DNA from 2 places in the Prevotella sp. LMAG:51 genome. Region 2 is predicted to be linked to the other one. Evidence: riboswitches for the same ligand, from Rfam matches in the RefSeq annotation. Region 2 holds a riboswitch; the other holds the start of a gene.

Region 1 (7,396 bases), on a different contig from region 2:
TTTTGCTGAGCTGCAATACGAGCCATCTCCTCTTGGTGCTTTTTCTCAGCCATTTCTTGCTCATGCTGTTGCATTGATTGCATATTTTGACGAGCAATCTCTGCTTTTTGGCGTAAGATATCCATCTCGATCTGGCTTCGCTCCTTCTCTATACCAAGACCATCTTTTGCCGCTCTATGTGTACGTTCATATTCTGCATCCTTCTGACGCTGTTCGAAGTCAAAATCTTTTTCGCGACGAGTGTCTGAAAAATCTGCATCTTTCTCACGACGAACATCTTGGTATTCGTCCTGTCGGCGTGCCGATGCCAAATCATGTTCTTGTTCTGCGTCTTCAAGTTGGAATTGACGAACTTGGTCTTTACGTAGTTCGTCAAACCGAACGTCATTCAACTCTGCTTCTGCAAGAAGTTTACTCTTGTGTAACTGTAAATCAAGTTGAACACGAGACATTTCTGTTCGATTAGCAGCTCTTAACTGGAACTCAGCAGACACTTGGTCTCGATCGAACTTTTTGTCACGAATGCTTGTTTCAAGAGCGTCTAATTCATCTTCACTAATAAGCCGATTGCCTTTAAGTTTCAGAAGTGCAGCAAGTTCTTCATTTTCGGTCTGAGCTTCACGAATGCGTTTCTGGCTTTGAAGAAGTTCAACAAAGGCTTCCATCTCATCCTCATGGATAAGTTGATCATTATTGATCTTATCAAGCTCTTTGCGAAGATCAAGTTCATTCTTTGCTTCTGTGATTCTCTGTTGATTTTCGACTGATTGCAGGCGATTCTTAAATTCATTGGTTCGGCTCAGATAGTCTATTTCCTTATCAGTGCAAAACAGTTTCTCCTCAATAGCGCGAAAACGTTCAAATGCTTCGTTCTGAGTAGTTATATCCAGGACATTACTAATTGCAATGCCGTGAAGCAAATCCTTACTTTGTGCAATCAACTCATAGCTAATGGATGCCATCAACTCCTGAGGAAGCAAATCTCCATCTGCGTTATAATTCTGCATTAAACGCTGGAGAGTTGTTCGCATAAACGTATTGAGGGCAATCCTCAAGTCGTTTACTGAATACGAATTACGATCCATCAGGTAGGTTGTACGGAACTCATGGAAATCATAAATACGAGCTTCCATAGCCACTGCCACATCAACAGTCAACGATTGCGTACGAATTTTAAAAGGAGCAAACTCCATGGTGTTGCTTCCATCTTCAGCGGCTACGGGGCGTATGCCCATGGTGAAATTAACAACACCATCTCGCTTAAGTACTACAGAAACTACAGAAGTTGAAGTGATACGGCGAATATGTTCCCGCATTCGTTCTTTGTCTTTCTTCCGCTCCTCTCGAATCGCGTCATGACTATGATAGAAGAAATGAGCTACGCTTCTGCCGATGCGGCCAAGTTTCTGAACAAGTCCTTCTTTCGCACGGATATCTGCATCTTCTTCAATTTTTTCTTTATGAGCACTATTATGTACTTTTTCTGTTGCAAACGTATAAACGCCACCTTCCATTTCGGCAGCTTGAACGCCATCAATGAACAAGACAGCTGTTACGCCTTCCTGTACGTATACACCGTCCGCATCAGACATCTCAATAAATTCTTGAGCTGGGATGTTACGGGCAATCTGACCGGGAGCAATAGTCCATGAAACATAGTGTTTCTTATGATCCTTACCAACTGACAAAACATTCACATCTGCTTTTCCTTTTGTCGAAACAGATGCTTGAGACGAGGTTGCAGAAGGCGTTGTTGCTTGTGAAGGCTTTTCTTGTTGGTGTGAAGAAGTTGGAATAGCAACGTGCGATGAAGTATTCATAGGATGAGCATCGGCTAATATACTGACATCGTTCCCTTGCTCTCTCCACTTGTTAATCAAACGAGCACTATCATTCGGATTCTTTTTGGCGTATTCTTTAAACTTTTCCGGGTCTTTCATCGCTTTAGGATAAGACCAGAAAATACCCGTAAACAACTTGGTGTCTGGAGTCTGCTGTGGTTCATTACTTTTTGATGTTTCTGCGGTGGAAACATTCAATGGTTGTTTGCACTTCGGACAAACTTTGTACATTGGAAGGATTCTGTCGAATCCGCACTTCGGACATTTCATATTATAATTTAATATTATTTTTGATTAGTAGGTAATAGAAGATCTTGAATATTCATTTCTAAAGCATTGGCAATATCCAACAATGTATCCATACTAGGTTGAATAGTGTTAGTACACCATTTGGACACTGTTGCAGGATTTTTGCCAATTTGTTCTGCCAACCATTTTGAAGTACGTTTTTTCTCTGCCAATACTACTTTTATTCGATTAACTTCTTTCATTCTTAAGTAAATTTAATTGCTTTTTGTGCAAAGATACAACATTTATTTGAATAAACAAAATATTGGGCTGGAAAATAATAAATTTTTATATTTATCTTTAAAACGAGATGTGTTTTAATTAATCACTTTCAAACAAGATCAATAATCACGTAAACATTACTATGCAAATCTGTTTTGGGATTTGTCATTTCACTTGCTTATCGAATATACTTATCGAATATAGTTGTATAAGCGTAGTCGGGTATATCTCCATTTGCCAAACAGCTTTTTTCATTGTTCAGGTTCCATAACTCAGTAGCATATTGGTAATTGTTTTCGAAACGAGGACTTCTGCATGGTTCTGCCATAAAACATGCCAACTGCTGTAGCTCCGTATCAGATAAAACCTTACAGTCCTTATGAGAATGGAGACAATAATGGTTCGACTTTAACAGAATCGGGGTGTCAGTCTCTGTATAAATGTTCCTTATATGGAAATGGGGAACTTGGCATTCGTCATCAGTCCTGATATATGCTTCATACATCCTTCCCTTACCGAAAAATCCAATGCGAGCAATATTACAGCGTTCCTGTTGTGGCACATTTGCCATAGCTTGTTCTTGCGACATATTATTCCCTTATTCTTTTTTACTGAAATATTTCGTAATCAAATTGAAGTTGATGTCCTCTTCGTCAGGGAACGTCAGTTTTACCTTCTCATGATGGTAACAACTGATTTTGAAAAACAAGTCGTTGATATGCTTTTTCAACGGTGTCAGCCGACGTTGGTATGATACGTTGTCTATGCGTCCCCGCTTCAAACTTGCCTTCAGGTCTTTCTTCTCTGCTTTCAGTGCGTCAATCTCCTTGGTGACTTGGGCCTCGAAGGCCTCGCAGTCGGCATACACTTGGCGCATTTCCTCCGCGTTGTACCTTGTCAGTGCGTCTTCGTACTTGTCGTGCCACCTGTTGCATTCTTCTTTTATCGCCTCTATACGTTTGTTGAGGCGTTCAATCTCGCGTTTCATGAACTGCACGTCAATCATGACCGAAAAGTCAGCCTTGCTGTTGTCGTCTTCTTGATGCAAGATGTCGAGCACATTCTGAAGTGTGTAGGCTTGATAGAGTTGTTTGGCCTCGGTATAACGTTGGTTGAGTTGCATAAACGGGCCCCAATGGCGGCCGAACGACGACAGACTTACGGTTTCAGTCTTTCCGTCCTCACGCACGGCACTGCAACAGTTGCGCCCGCTCAGCGGACTGCCTGCCAATTGATAGACAAGGCTTCGACAACCTTTCTTGTCTGTGCGCATGGCTTCTTTTACCAGTCCCCACCATTCAAGATATACGCCTAAAGTGGGTTTGCGGAATCCCGATGTGCCCGTATAGGCAATGCCGTTCTGAATGGCCACGGGACAAAGGAACATGCGGCTGTCGCTCAGGATGCGCTCTTTGTGTGCCAACAGATAGAAGGCATTGCTAATGAAGAGTTGCCTTTGCTCCACGACAGTCGCCGACGGGTTAGGCACAGGGGTAGGCTTATGTCTGCCAATGATGAGATACTGCCCTGTTCGGTCCAACTCAAGAGAGTCGGATTCTATCTTCTCAGGTTTCTGTTCCGCAAGCGGATAACAGTCGAGCACGCGACCGTCGGTAAGGATGATTTTGCCCTCAGGGAATAGTCCCTTAACTTCTTTGAAAGGTTCTGCTACTATACTCATAACTATTATATATTTCTCTGCTTCAACAGCAGACTTAAAAGTTTCTCCATCAGTTCATTCACACTCCTTTTATGTCTTTTGTCACGACTCAGCTGTAGGGTGCCTGCTTTCATATAAGCCTTCTTGTTGACCTCCAGCATCATCGACTGATACAGGAACGGGCTCACTGGCGTCTCAGAGTTGCTATACGGCTCATTGATGCCTACTCGATAGCCACTGTCCTCGAATAGGTTGACAGCCAATTCTATCGTAGTCTTGTCGGCCTTAGACCAGTCTTCGTTAAAACCGATGCATATATCCACATCGCTCATTTCGTGGGGAAATGAATGGCAATCCAATAATAAGGCTCCCTCGCAGAGATGCCCACTTAGGCGTTGCTGGTGCCAATGCCATAAGTCAAGAAGCTGGGCTTCGGCTTCTTCGGGAACAAGGCGGGTGTAACCGCCAAAACATTTATATACGAAGCCTTGACCACTCTGCTCCAATGGGTCATTCCATAGTCGCTCGGCATCCACGATGAACCTGGAATACGGAAACCTGACGGTTCTGACATTCTCGTCCCTAAAACCATGAAAGAGATAATCGGTGTGCCAGTCAGTCCACTTCAGCACAATGTCATTGATAAAACGGTCGTCAATATTCCAGAAACTCAGTCGTTCGTCGTAAAGCCCCTCGACAGAGGCGTGGGGCTCGTTAAGTACAATTCGTTCGTATTGCATGTCGTTTGCGTTTTTATTGTTTGAATCCTTTTTTATGCTGATGGCTGTGCTATCATTGCAAGAGCGTCAGCCTGTTCCCCCTTTGCTGTAAGGGGAGGACTCTTATTGTTATTCTTCGACTAATTTCAGATTGTCAAACCTGTTGTTTTGCTTGTCGCCGTCGATATGGCACACTCGGTGGCCCTGTGGGATTTCGCCCTGAAAAGCTTCCCACACCAATTCGCATACTCGACGCTCGGTGTCGTAGACAATGGTGTACACCTCACCGTCAGCCTTTACATAGAGCTCTCCTTCCTCGTGCCCGTTCTGTTGATTGTTACGTTTCTTGGGACTAATTACTTTGTAGTGAGGTATATGACTGTTGTCAAGTGTCTCGTCTAACGCCAAAATGCCGTTATCAAATACGGGGTTCTTCTCGTGCCAAGGAGTCAACCACACATAGGTCTTTTCTATCAAATGATGAATTTGCACAATGCGTTCTATGCCGCATAATGATTTCTTTATCTCAAGATAGGTTCCATTGTCGTCTCCTTGAATATGAACTCGCCTGATGTCCATGATGTCGTTTTTCAAGAGGCACTTTAACTCGCTGAATCGCTCTTCGCGTGGACGTTCCATATAGTCGCAGTCATAGATGTCAATGACTAAATCATAGCAATTCTTCCTTTTGTAGAAAATCCAATAATCGTTTGTCATATTTGCTGTTTGAATATATTTAAAAAGTTAATCGTTCACCAAGCAGGTAGATATTCGACCGATTCAGCAGGTCGTAGTCGATAGGAGGTTTGTTACCCCCTATAAGGCAATCACGGCAAATCATAAGAATCTTACCCATATTGTTCTGCCCCCTCCACTCGCCGACATTTTTCAGCAGCTCACGTTCACGCTTCAGTTTTTGCCTCCATTCTTTCGGGTCTTGCCCTTCACGACGGCGGATAAAGTCTTCCCGAAGTTTCTTTTCTCGGTTACATCGCTCTACATTTAGACACCCCCAAAAAGTGGCATTTTGGTAATCGTCTCCTGTCTTGTCCCGGACCAGTGTAACACATTGTGGAACGCTGCACAGCATACGGCGGAAGTCGGCGTTACACATGCATTTCTGCCACGTCACAAACAACATCCACTGAAGCTGGAAAGCTGGGAAGTCGTTCCGTATTTTTCTGCAATTCAATGCGGTGACGAACCTATAACAAGCCCAACTGCTTCGCTCTTGCAGAATGGAGTTTTGAATGCGAAGGTGATCTTCAGTGTTGTTTGACCATTCGCCACACATAAAAAGACGTATGCTTTCGATAAAGGTATGCCCGTTGAAGTCGAAAGGGAATCCCTCTGCAGTGTTGCAGAAATTAAGATGAATGCCATTTACAATGGTTCGCAGGATATCATACGTCCAAATTTGTGGAGAGATTCCGTACTTCTCCTCACGACCTAATACAATATTATTCATGCTGCTATAATGTATTGGTTAAAAGAAAGTTCCTTACCTAAGACGTTGATGTGCTTACTGTTCAGCAAGGCATAGTCGATGCTTGGTTCACGGCCATATTCAAAAGCCTCCTTGCAAGCCATGAGTTTTTTCCACATGAAATCCAGCATAGAAACATTGTAAGTCTCTACGCCACTAAAAGCCGAAATGTAATTTTGAATGTTCATATTCTATTTTAATTAACTATAAATAACCATGTTAATTCACATCATTTTCCCACCGTGGCGAATATGTTGCTCGGTTGGGGCAGCTCAAAGGCTGTCTCTTGATGCTGTCAAATTCTCAAAGAACTAATGCTAATCTCCCGAAAAGCGTTGCAAATGTATATAAAATATTTGAGATATCAAAATAATCGGCGTTAACAATTGTTTATTCGGCAAAAGTTTTTAGATACAGCCCTATATCTCAAATTGGTTATTTATGAACATAATGGCTACATCATATAGTATAATTTGAAGAACTTATCTAAGTGTCCATGTTGGTAAACATCTATCCGTATAATATTCCCTTTGTTTTCGTCTTTATCTGAGTTACCACGTTTGTTGTCATAAATATAACTAAATGTATAATATCTCTTTTCTACTAAATGTTTTGAGTGACAACTGACCCATTCCGTCAACAATACGAAGTCATTGATGTCTCTTAAACTTTCATCAATAAGGGCCAAATTAAGGTTTGTGTCGTTCAAAAGTTCATCGTAATACTTAAACGCATTCCATTCTATCGGCAAATTGCTTTCTTTTTGACCTCTTTTCCATTGGTATGAATCTAAATCTGATTTGAACATATTATCATTGGAGTCCCAACCATAATAAGTCTTATCACGGTCGGATAACTCTACAAATTTTCCATTCCGCTCCTTGAAAAAAGTTCGTTCATAAATCATGGACAACTTAGTGCCTTTTGCATCATAGTGGTATTCATATAAGTGTCTTAGAACACTTCCATCTATGCCTAAATCATCTATGGTTTTGGTATGGATATATCCATCAGGAGTGAGGGCGTAGGTGTACTTGGAGGGCTTGTATATAGTTTGATAGTCCCATACTACCTTTTGTGTTAAGGCATTCCCTTGTTTCTTCCAATATAAAGTCTGTTTGCTTGCAGGTGCTTGTTGAACGACTTCTTGTAACTCAAGGTTTGAATTATATTTAAAGTC
Region 2 (7,292 bases):
CAAAATCTGTAGATTCTCCATCAGAGTGAGCTCTCGGTCATACAAGATGTCAAGTAACTGCCATCGTAACTCTTTACTAAGGCTGTTCGGCTTGATGTCCTTGCGGCTTGTCCAATGGATGATAAATCTCTTCCTACGGCACTTCTCTTTCATCTCGTTGTAGATATTCGGATACTCATTGATGAAGTCTTCTATACCCAAAGAGAAACACTGTCTGACCTTAGTGACCAAAGTATCCACGTCAAGTACACCATCAGAGTTGTTGAAGAAATACTCCACATCATTGATAAGATTGAACAATAGCTCACTTGGGGTGATGGATGGTTTGATTACCCTTCGTAGCCATCCTCGATGGAACAACGTGCTACGTCTGTGTTGACCATCAGCCCTTTTGATACGGATGCCGTTTGCTGTAATACTTCCAATCCAACTTAGCTCGAGGTAGTCTTCATTACAGAATTGGTATTTGATAGTCTTGTTACCTAATTCCAAGGATAACCAATCCTCTCTCTCCGTTCTATAAACCAATGGATATTTGTGTCTGTAGATGCCGGAGAATTCATCCCAAGGTAATCTGCGGTAATCATTAATCATCTGTTGGTCAAGGTCAATGTCTTCCTCATCATCAGACCTTCCATTTTTGTTCCATTCTGATATTAAATGTGTGTTCTCTTGGTGGTTTGTTTGCCCTAAATCAGATTGAGACAAAAGTGTAAGAATCCTATCCTTAATCTCTTTTCTTTTAACCTTATCCAAAGACTTATACTCACAGTTAATCCTAAGATAGTTAAGATAACCTTCATTTGAGACTTGAATGTCATCCAATGAGTAGATACTGTTAGTCAAGCCATAATCAGATTTGATTTCATCAGAGTGGATATAAGTTCCATTGAAGTACTGACAGCAACTAAGTCCACACTTGTCTTCAATCTTTTCTTGGGTATTCTCTTCTATCATCTTGTACAGATTGGATGCACAGTAACGGAAGTAGTACTTGTCTTGGATGAGACTGTTAAAGACGTAGATTAGTCTGAATCGAGAGTCAAGTTGCCCATCTCCATTCTTGTCCTTCTGTAGATGTGACAGAGAAGTGTACCAAAGAGTTGGTTTCAGTCTGAGTCTGTCAACGAACTCTTGTGGAGTGTACTTAGTGTTGTCTATGTCCACACCAATGAAGTATGAGCCTTGGAAGAACTGACCGCACTTGCCTTCCATCGTGAAGTAGCCATCCTTGCGAAGATAGGTAGTCTGTGGAGGTGGTGTGGTGAAATTGCCAAAGAGAGGGCAGAATGTGTGTCCTTCAAGAGACAAATCCAAGAGTGAAGAAGGAGTTACTGTCTGTACTTTGAAACAGAGTTTGGCCTTCAGTCCACATTCCTTTCTCGCCTTTCTGCCTTCTTCTCCACTAATGATGGCGGCAGAGGTTTGCTGTTTGCTGACATAAATATCCTTGGATACGGATACCATAAATTGAGACTCGCTACTAACCATCATATACCTAACTCCCTTCCTAAGATATGGTTTAGAGTGGTTAAATTTGTGATGAGTCCTTTCCTTGAAAGTCCAACATCTTGAAATAAAATTTTCTTCATCTTAAATAAAATGAATTAGGGTCTCCGACCATTTGATTTTGTTTGTTTCAATACGTCAAAGAACCCTTTGATTATTATATCAAGAAGATTGGGAGTTTCTTAAATCAACACTAATAATGTATGGAAGATGGTACCAGAAAGTAATCTATAACAATAACTAAAGTTTACGAACTCAAGCAAATTTCAATAAAAATCGCTAAAAAATAGGATATTGTGCTGGAGTACTGACACGACAATGGATTATTTTGATTACCTTTGCACTTGATATAAACGTCCCCTATGAACGTCCCCTAAAGGGTCTTGAATGATGGTCAACAGATTGATTATCTGAGATGAATGATAATAGAGTGGGAGTAATCGGAATACCGATAAACAGCCACTCAAATAAAGATGAGTTAATTTAAACTCAATAAGTTAGGGGATTCGTTGACGTAATAGCTTGATTGTCAACAAATCCCCTTTCTTGTACATTTTATCCAAAACCGTCCCCGATTTCGTCCCTGCTTATCCCCGATAGGATAGCTATCCGATAGAGTTGAAATCCAATAGCTTGGCAATCTGTTCGGGGGTTGCCTTTACATATTTGTAGAACGTGCGTTCATTGGTATGACCTGTCAGCTGCATAATGGTATACATTTCACAAATGCCTTCCAAATGAATTTCTTTCCGTTGAGGGATGGAGTTATGTCTATATCAAATTTGTACATGTCACTTGCTTATTAGAACAATCCCCACTCGGCAAATTTCTCGAATCCGCCAATTCTCGTGATGTAGTTACGAGCGATTTCCACTATTTCACGATAAGGTTTACCATCTATCTCTGTGTCACCGATGGCACAGAATAACTCCACAGGCTTGCCTGTTTTTTGAGCTTTCAAGAAAGCGTAGATATTGACGGAAACATCTGCCTTGGAAAGGTCCTTTCCCATTAGACCGCCACCCGAAACTGATTGCGCCATATCACTGCCCAACTTTCTGTTTGTTGCACCCGAATCGACATCTGTTCCGCCACTCCAATCTCCAAGAGGATTAATGACTGCGGTAGGATAGAGCTTCTTTAAATCCTCAGTCTTGGCGTTGCTTTGACAGATAATCAACTTACCATTGCCTAATACATACTTACCATCTGAAGGATAACGCTCATAGATGTCATGGGCTATTTTGCTGAGGGTACGCTCCTCCTCTGTGAGTGGAACGCCTCGGAAAATACCATTGTCGCCACAGCGGATTTCTCCGTCTTGGTTGCTTGCAAGTATTGGGTCTTGAGCTACCATTACGAGAGATACTTTTAAGTCTCTACGCTTAGTAATACGGCTAACAATAGCTTCAGCCTCAGCGTCTGAAATGTTCACACTACTCTCAATAATGAGATTTGCAACACCATGTCCGAGCAATACTTCAACTGCTATTTTCGGATTCTCTTCTTTCTTGTACGCAAGGTCAACCAATGCCCCTGCAATTCTGTCTGCAACCTTGTCCGGATGCGAAGGATTTACTTTTTCAATCATTGTTCTTACTCTTAAATGTTATTCTTTTTGTTCATGTAACTTTCTATCGTATCGTAACTAATACCTTCTGAAAGGTATTTGTTGATTAACTCATACTTTTTAGTACTTACCCTAAACTCCAACTCTCTTATTTGCTTATTCAGCAGCGTTAACGTGTGCTGATAAGCGATGTTATCCATGCCACCGCTTTTCAGTTCTGCCTTCAATGCTCGCTTACGCATCTTGATAGCGTTGATTTGAGCCTCACACTCCTCTCTGAAGGATTGAAAAGTTGAAAAAGCCTCACTAATCTCAGCATCCTTGTACTTCATATAAGTATCTTTATACATAGAGTACCATTTATCGGATTCTTTGGTTAGTCGCTCTACTTTCTTTTTCAATTCGTTTATCTCAGACAGCATAAAGCGTTCCTTAATTTCAGATGAATAGTCCCAACTTTCATCATCCTCAGCGTGCAGGATGTCAAGTACCTGTTCAAGTGTGTAGGCTTGATAGATGTGCTTTGCCTCGTCATAACGTGTATTGATAGCAGTGAATGGTCGCCAATGGCTTATAAATGAAGAAACTTGTACCGGTTCTGTCCTGCCATCCTCGTAAACCTCGGCACAGTGGTTCGCACCGCTTAACGGACTGCCTGCCAAGTGAAATACAAGGCTTCTTCGGTTCTCTTTATCTACTCGTAAAGCCATAGAACATTCATTCCACCATTCCAAGTATATGCCCAATGTTGGAGCATTGAATCCCGAAGTACCTGTGTAGGCGAGCCCGTTTTGTACAGCTACAGGAGCAAGAAACATTCTACTGTCACGCATGATGCGCTCTTGATGCGCCAAAAGGTAGAAAGCGTTATCCGTGAAGAGCTTCTTCTGTCGTTCAAATTCTTCTGATGTTCGTGGTTGTGGCTTACAAGGCTTGTTGCCTAAACTCAAATATGTACCTGTTGCATCCAATTTCATCTTATCGGGTACAAAGTCGCCTTGATGTGATTCTTTTGGGATACACTCAAGTACAGCACCATTCATTAATGTGATGCTGTTCTTTGGTTGTTCTGTGTTACTATGTGTCATGTTCTAATCTATTTAATGTATGAATGAAATACGTTTGCCTAAAATGTGAATATCTTTCGCCTCCAAGAGGTTGTAGTCTATTGGTGGTTCTACGCCTTGTATAAGACAATCACGGCAAATCATGAGAATCTTGCCTAAGTTGTTTTGACCGACAAACGTTCCAATGCCATTGACTTTGCAAGTCTCACTGTTTACCAAACGCTTCAAAGCAGCCTTGGATATGTTTGGATAGTCAGCCTTAGCCTGTTTGATGGTTTCCTTTTTAACCTCTGCTCTTCTTGCAGCCAACTCAAAGTTGGTGCATCCCCAAACTTCCTTTGTGTCGCAATGTTGTATGGTTGTGTCCTCGATAATGATAGCGTCATTTGGTAGTTGCAAGAGCATCTTGGCAAAATCCGCATTATCCTTGCACTTCTGCCATACTACGTAAAGCATCCACTGTATGCGAAATGTCGAGAAGTCACTACGGATGAATCTCTTGTATTTGTTCTTGACAAAGCGTTTGGCTGCAAAGCCGCTTGTCTGTCGGTGCATTTCCTCCTGTATAGCCCGATGTTCGTCAGATGAGTCCGAAAACTCGCCACACAAATAAAGCGTCTCACTATCATGCCAAGTCGCACCACCGAATGAAAACGGATAGCCACCTGCCATATTACTGAGACGCACGTTAATGCCATTCACCATGTCAGAAGTCTTGGAGAACGACAAACAGTTAAAGTGTGAAGCGTTGATGTACTCCACACGACCTAAGATGATTTCTAATGTTTTTGATGTTGCCATAAAATTTTAATTTAAAGATGAATAATCAAGCCTTAAACTCACATCTATTTTACCACCGTGGCAATGGCTAATCTGCTCGGTTGGTTCTGTATTTAAACAGTCTCTTGATGCTTGTCAATAAATAAAAGAACAACTCCCCATTTTGGAAAGTGAGTGCAAAATTACAGTCTTATTTTGAAAAAGACGAAAAAACTATGCTAAGAATAGTTAACGATGAATAGTTTTGAATTTTGCTAAATAGTATTTGTGCTTATCAAATGATTTAGATATTGGGTCTTGTTATAAACCATCCTGATAGGTTCTGGATAGAGTTTCTTCGACTTATGGGTAGTCAGTTTTATGATGAAATCGCCACAGATTCCTGTACTTGGATAAAAGTCTAGACTATGGTTAACGACCTCGTATCTCATATTGTCTTTGGGACGACTTATCCAATATGCACCGGCTTTGTGAAAGCGAAACAAAGCTATGAAATCAACGTATGCTTTGTCCATCATATAGAACGCAAATGGTTCAGGCACAATCTCATCCAATTCATTGCTGTCATGCCATTTTCCATCTGTAATATGGATATTTGCCGGAATGCTTCCACGAAGATCCAGCAGTGTGTGCTTTTTGACTGCGCCTTTGCTATACTTGCCCAATGCCCATGCAGCCAGAACAATGCTTGTTGAGATAGTTGTGGAGTCAAGCGCATAGAGGACATTGTCTATCGTTATCTCAGCAACCTTTGTGTTTGAATACATTGGTCGGACAATACCGATTAGATACATGCCAAGTCCTTCGTAGATGCGATAGTCCCTTTTCTCATTAGCACGACATAAATTGGATTGATTAACGGACTTGCGAATTCCAAGATGGTATATGCTACTTCCATGAGCCTCTAGGCACAGACAAATATCACGGATGGATACTCAACCAGTAATCTGACCAAATAGCAGATGGAGCAACTGGTTATAGCAGGATAAATCTTTTGCATGCCAGTCACCTTTATACTTCTTCACCAACTTGTCAAATTGGTAGCGAGGTATGAAGTCGATGACTTGAGCAAAGATATATTTGCCGATGTTCATAGTCTTGCAGTTTTGGCTGCAAAATTACTCAATCAATTTCAAATCAAAAAAAACAAAGAACGCTTGTAAATGATTAAATATCAAATATATAACTATAGTTAAGCGATTAATATCGCATCACTAGTAAATCATAATTAATTACTTTAAATTTGTTCTTTTTATATTGTCTATAATTTCTTTCAATGTAATAGCTTCTATACCTTCAGCCTCTTTGGATAATTCTTGTTGTGTAACGGCAAGAGTATGTGCTCGACAGAGAAAGCCATCTACTTGAGCATTGCCTTGTTTGTGGCAATGTACACATTTGTAGGATATGGATGTTGTTCCGCTCAACGGACTACCTGCAAAGCTGTATATGAAAGCCTTGTGACCACATACACAAGGATGTGTCAGCCACTTGTCTTCATTTGTCCAAAGCCTCAGCATCGTGCCAATATAGATTGGCAGCTGTACCATATATACTTTAAGTGGTATTGCAGCCATCGCCCAATCTTTATGAGTAAGGATTTCTTCTCTGTGCTTATATAGCAATTCTATGTTGTCTCGATAAGGAGACCATATCTTTTCAATTTTCCTTTCCTCCTCTCTTTGCTTGGCTAATGATGCAACTGTATCATACACATTCTTGAGGCTTAGATGCTCAAAGTCACGTGCAACCTTGCTGTATCGGCAACAATGTTCGTCTAAGCTACGTGTTCTGTCTGCATAGTCGCTGAGAAAAGAAAACTCTTTGACTTCGCCCGACATAGTTACAGTGATGAAACCTTTTGAACAAGATGATGATACAGCAATTATATAATATGTTACACCTTCATTCTTGAGAGTAGCCATTTGGGGCATATGCTTCCACCATTCCAACAATCCTCCTAACGTATAGATACAATCTCCGTTTAGATAAACAGGAGCTAAGAACATACGGCTATTGTCAAAGATGGTATCTTGATGCTCGTAAAAGAAATTAGCATGTTCACAAAAATATCTTATCGTATTGTTGTTTCTATGCTTTTGGCCTCCAAAGAGTTTAAGTACTTTTCCGTTTACCAATGTTATAGAATCAAATGTTTTCATACTTCTATACTTTTAGTTTGACATTGATGTTTTATCTGTTGGAAACGAAAGCCGTCTCCCCAAGATGTATATGTTTGAACGATTAAGAAGAGCATAGTCTATTGGTGGTTCTACGCCTTGTATAAGACAGTCACGGCAAATCATTAGTATCTTTCCTAAGTTGTTTTGTCCTGTGAATATCCCGATATTGTTAATCTTACCTGT

The links. A riboswitch is a leader RNA that binds a small molecule or an ion and turns the genes downstream of it on or off. The one in region 2 is predicted to bind S-adenosylmethionine.
Region 1: it holds a riboswitch for S-adenosylmethionine, as region 2 does, so the genes downstream of both, CCC32_RS08515 (hypothetical protein) here and CCC32_RS11905 (NADAR family protein) in region 2, are expected to answer to the same signal.

Annotation. Positions count from the first base shown of each region.
Region 1 is NZ_NALQ01000022.1:218,837-226,232, forward strand. Features, by position in the region: gene CCC32_RS08485 (coiled-coil domain-containing protein) at 1-2,072, opposite strand, end outside; gene CCC32_RS08490 (helix-turn-helix transcriptional regulator) at 2,126-2,332, opposite strand; gene CCC32_RS08495 (hypothetical protein) at 2,950-4,032, opposite strand; gene CCC32_RS08500 (N-formylglutamate amidohydrolase) at 4,038-4,751, opposite strand; gene CCC32_RS08505 (HNH endonuclease signature motif containing protein) at 4,860-5,447, opposite strand; gene CCC32_RS08510 (NADAR family protein) at 5,467-6,198, opposite strand; gene CCC32_RS08515 (hypothetical protein) at 6,195-6,404, opposite strand; SAM-I-IV-variant riboswitch at 6,403-6,514, opposite strand; gene CCC32_RS08520 (hypothetical protein) at 6,671-7,396, opposite strand, start outside.
Region 2 is NZ_NALQ01000029.1:111,438-118,729, forward strand. Features, by position in the region: gene CCC32_RS11890 (hypothetical protein) at 1-1,494, opposite strand, end outside; gene CCC32_RS11895 (S-adenosylmethionine synthetase N-terminal domain-containing protein) at 2,312-3,100, opposite strand; gene CCC32_RS11900 (hypothetical protein) at 3,112-4,167, opposite strand; gene CCC32_RS11905 (NADAR family protein) at 4,180-4,947, opposite strand; SAM-I-IV-variant riboswitch at 4,940-5,063, opposite strand; gene CCC32_RS11910 (transposase) at 5,181-5,693, opposite strand; gene CCC32_RS11915 (DUF4372 domain-containing protein) at 5,862-6,020, opposite strand; gene CCC32_RS11920 (hypothetical protein) at 6,159-7,088, opposite strand; gene CCC32_RS11925 (hypothetical protein) at 7,101-7,292, opposite strand, start outside.